2 regions of the Cytobacillus sp. ABV4_503 genome follow, and region 2 is predicted to be linked to the other one. Evidence: predicted binding sites of a transcription regulator. Region 2 holds the regulator's gene; the other holds the start of a gene.

Region 1 (2,206 bases), on a different contig from region 2:
AAGAATAATAAATGTTAAACTTACATATCCGAATACCGGATATAAATAGGAAAGCAGTGTTCCATAATTGATCAAACTGATAAAGTAACATACTACAAAAATAAAGCCCACAATAATAATACTCGGAACTGAAATATACTTTTTTACCTGTCTCTCGATCCCAAACACATTCCCAATCACAGAAGTGAAAATTTCACCATAGATGACAAAAACAAATATCCAATAGAAAGATGATGCCAACGTCTTAACAATAGCAGCCATTGGGATATCATAAGCTTCCAGATTTGGGAGCATCATCAGCGTCAAATGGCTGGAAAGCAGGATGAGAGTCAATGCGGCTCCTCCAAGGTATCCACCCCACTTTATTGTCCGATCGTCATTTATTTCTGAAGCCACAGGCACTAATACTGCTTGGGCCAATGTCAAATTCAGAGCCGTATAAGAGAACGGAGCCACTACCGCTTTCCATCCATCTTCAGCATATGGGATAAATAGAACCTGTTCTGCAAAATTAGGGAGTTTCATGCTTATGAACAACAAAATAAAGCTAAATGCAATCATCATCGGAACAACAAACGTATTCACAGCGAATAATCCGCGGATACCCACTATCATTGTAATAATCGTTAACCCTATCGTTATGAGCAATCCTGCAGTCTTGCTGATGCCGATCTGTTCTTCAAACACTGCTCCTGCACCTGACAGCATGACGGCGCAAACGCCCAGCAGCATAAACAGCATCAATATATTAATGGCAGAACCAAAAAATCTTCCAAATAAATATTCATTTAATTCCTGATAAGATGCAGCCTTTATTCGGGCAGAGATTCTCATTAATTTGGAGCCGAGAAAAATAAAGATATAGCCGCTCATTAAGATCCCAATTAAACCGATAAAACCAAATCGGGAAAAAAACTCCACAATCTCCCTGCCAGTGGCAAAGCCCGCTCCCACCACGGTTCCCACATAAACGGCAGCGATCTGGAAAGCTGCCCCCCAATTCGTTTTCACTTAATCTCCTCCTTCCTTTCCAATATATGTAGGCTGGTACAAACAAAGACGAGCTTTTTTGCAATAAGGCTAAACTACAGTTAAGGGAAAAAATACCAAAACAAAAATACTTGAAAGTCAAAGAAGGTCAAATTATAATGCAGGTATAAAGTCAAATATAGTCAAAGTCAGACCAAACTTTTTATGGAGGTATGCAAAATGCTTTGTCAAAAATGTCAAACAAAACAAGCAAATGTACAATTAAGACTGAAATTGAATGGAAATGAACGAAATCTAAACCTTTGCCATAGCTGTTATCAAACTGAAAAGCAACATAGCCTTACTTCCTTTGGGCCTGCTTTGAGTGGTTTTTCAGGTTTTGGCCAAATGCCTTTGGAGGATTTCTTCAAGAAGATGGCTGCCTCTCAAGGAAATGAAAACTATGATCTAAAAGAAGCGCCGGGACACAATCATGGCAATGGCGGATTTATCGATCAATTCGGACGAAATCTTACACAGCTTGCCAAAGCAGGTTTAATTGACCCAGTCATCGGACGGGATTTAGAAATAAATCGTGTGATTGAAATTTTAAATAGAAGAACCAAAAATAATCCGGTCTTAATCGGTGAACCAGGAGTAGGTAAAACAGCTATTGCCGAAGGGCTAGCCATTAAGATTGCCGAAGGAAATGCACCAAAGAAACTTCAAAATAAAGAAGTCTATTTGCTGGATGTGGCATCCCTGGTTGCAAACACAGGCATTCGCGGCCAATTCGAAGAACGCATGAAGCAGCTGATCTCGGAGCTTCAGACACGCAAGAATATTATTCTCTTTATAGATGAAATTCATTTGCTTGTTGGAGCAGGGTCAGCCGAAGGATCAATGGATGCAGGCAACATTCTAAAGCCCGCCCTTGCACGGGGAGAGCTTCAAGTGGTCGGAGCCACCACATTGAAAGAATACCGCCAAATTGAAAAAGATCCAGCATTGGAACGCAGGTTCCAGCCTGTTCAAATAGAAGAGCCCGCTGAAAATGAGGCAATTGAAATCTTGATGGGACTGAAACAAAAATACGAAGATTACCATGATGTTTCTTTTACTGAACATGCCATTAAAGCATGTGTGCAGCTGTCAAGCCGATATATTCAGGACCGGTTCCTTCCTGACAAAGCCATTGATTTAATGGATGAAGCAGGTTCTAAAATGAATCTTCAAT
Region 2 (2,206 bases):
ACGCGAGCTGGGTTCAGAACGTCGTGAGACAGTTCGGTCCCTATCCGTCGTGGGCGCAGGAAATTTGAGAGGAGCTGTCCTTAGTACGAGAGGACCGGGATGGACGCACCGCTGGTGTACCAGTTGTCTTGCCAAAGGCATCGCTGGGTAGCTATGTGCGGAAGGGATAAGTGCTGAAAGCATCTAAGCATGAAGCCCCCCTCGAGATGAGATTTCCCATAGCGTCAAGCTAGTAAGATCCCTGAAAGATGATCAGGTTGATAGGTCAGAGGTGGAAGCGTGGCGACATGTGGAGCTGACTGATACTAATCGATCGAGGACTTAACCAAGTCATTGGTGAATACTCGGCAAATGCTTCTTCATACATTATCTAGTTTTGAGGGAACGAAGTTTCTTCAACCAAATAGTCCGGTGGCGATAGCGAGAAGGTCACACCCGTTCCCATACCGAACACGGAAGTTAAGCTTCTCAGCGCCGATGGTAGTTGGGGGCTGTCCCCCTGTGAGAGTAGGACGCTGCCGGGCATATGAAAGAGCACCTGATGGGTGCTCTTTTTTGTATGTCTGGAGATTTATTGAATACAAATTTCTTATTTGGACTCTGCTTTTTAGTGGGAAATTGAGCTAAATGTGAGTTTACTTCATAAAGCTCAATTCATGCTAGATAAAAGTATCGCTAACTGCATCGCAGCTTCATAGAATCCAGAATCAGGGCATTCAGCAGGTTCATTCAGCCATTCTGCAGGATTCCATCTCTCTATTCCGACCGAACATCAAGCCAGGACAGCTAACCATATCATCTGTCCATCTGGCAATCAAGCGCAGCACACTTCCCAGCCTCTAAAAAAACTTCTCCCAACCAAGCACAAACCCGCCCATTCAAAAATATATTGTTATCGACATTAACTTCCATTTTCAGGTTTGGGAAGTCAAAAAATGGGGGAAAATTATTAATACCCGCCAATTGCAAGAAATTACATAAATCATGTATAATTAATGTCAAATATAGTCAAAGTCAGATAGGGGGAGGCCTGGTGAGGAATATATCCGACATAATTGAAAATTATCTAAAACAGGTTTTAGAGAAGAGCGAAAGGGAAATCGTGGAAATTAAAAGAAGTGAAATTGCTGATAAGTTCCAATGTGTTCCTTCTCAGATCAATTATGTGATCAACACCCGTTTTACGATTGAGAAAGGATATGCAGTAGAAAGTAAGCGGGGAGGCGGGGGCTTCATTCGGATTATGAAAGTCCAGTCCTATGACCATGCTGATTTAATTGACCAGTTAATTTCATTGGTGCAGAGCAGGATTGCCCAGAGCAGTGCAGAGAATGTCATTTACCGTCTGGTAGAAGAAGAGATAATAACACATAGGGAAGCTAAAATTATGCTTAGTGTTATAGACCGTTCTGTCCTGTATATTGATCTTCCATTCAGGGATGAGCTGAGGGCAAGAATGCTTAAGGCAATGTTAACCACTTTGAAATATAAATAGTAGGGAGCTGGGGAGGTGAAGTCATGATTTGTCAGGAATGTAACCAAAGGCCAGCCACGCTGCATTTTACGAAGGTTGTAAATGGCGAGAAAGAAGAGTTTCATCTTTGCGAGAAATGCTCACAGGAAAAAGGTGAAATGTTTATGCTGGGCAGCGGGTCTGGTTTTTCAATAAATAACTTGCTCGCTGGCCTTCTGAATATTCAGCCTGCCTTTCAGGAATCGGGCCAGGATCCTTTTCAGCAGGAGAAAGTCCTGCAGTGTGAGCAATGTTCCTTGACCTTTCAGCAGTTTATAAAAGTAGGCCGTTTTGGGTGCGCCAACTGCTATGAGACTTTTAAAGATCAATTGAACCCAATTCTTAGAAGGCTTCACAGCGGGAATTCCTCACACAGCGGAAAAATTCCTGCACGAATCGGGGGAACCATTCACCTGCGGAGGAATATTGATGATTTAAAAAATAATTTAAAAGAAATGATTTCAAAAGAAGAGTTTGAAAGAGCGGCAGAATTGAGGGACGAAATAAGGAAACTGGAAAAGCAGCTCAATGCCGATCAAAAGGGAGGGGAGTAAGCTTGTCGCTGGAACGTTTCATGAATCAAGCTATTAGCTCCTGGATGAGTGCGGAAGGTCCTGATTCCGATATTGTTTTAAGTTCGCGAATCAGGCTCGCCCGCAATATGAAGCAATATAAATTCCCTACTGTATTTTC

Evidence for each region. Region 2 encodes CtsR, which represses protease genes until heat stress. Its sites were predicted from a motif close to ATGGTCAATAAAGGTCAAACA; they were not measured.
Region 1: ACXAD1_RS06650 (ATP-dependent Clp protease ATP-binding subunit) is a predicted target of CtsR. The motif match lies at 1,125-1,145, and genes of this name have one in related genera.

What each region holds. Positions count from the first base shown of each region.
Region 1 covers NZ_JBSWTH010000001.1:1,306,866-1,309,071, reverse strand. Annotated here, with positions in the region: gene ACXAD1_RS06655 (YkvI family membrane protein) at 1-1,011, opposite strand, end outside; gene ACXAD1_RS06650 (ATP-dependent Clp protease ATP-binding subunit) at 1,210-2,206, shown strand, end outside.
Region 2 covers NZ_JBSWTH010000002.1:123,395-125,600, forward strand. Annotated here, with positions in the region: rRNA gene ACXAD1_RS25630 (23S ribosomal RNA) at 1-329, shown strand, start outside; rRNA gene rrf (5S ribosomal RNA) at 408-524, shown strand; gene ACXAD1_RS25640 (CtsR family transcriptional regulator) at 1,034-1,495, shown strand; gene ACXAD1_RS25645 (UvrB/UvrC motif-containing protein) at 1,519-2,067, shown strand; gene ACXAD1_RS25650 (protein arginine kinase) at 2,070-2,206, shown strand, end outside.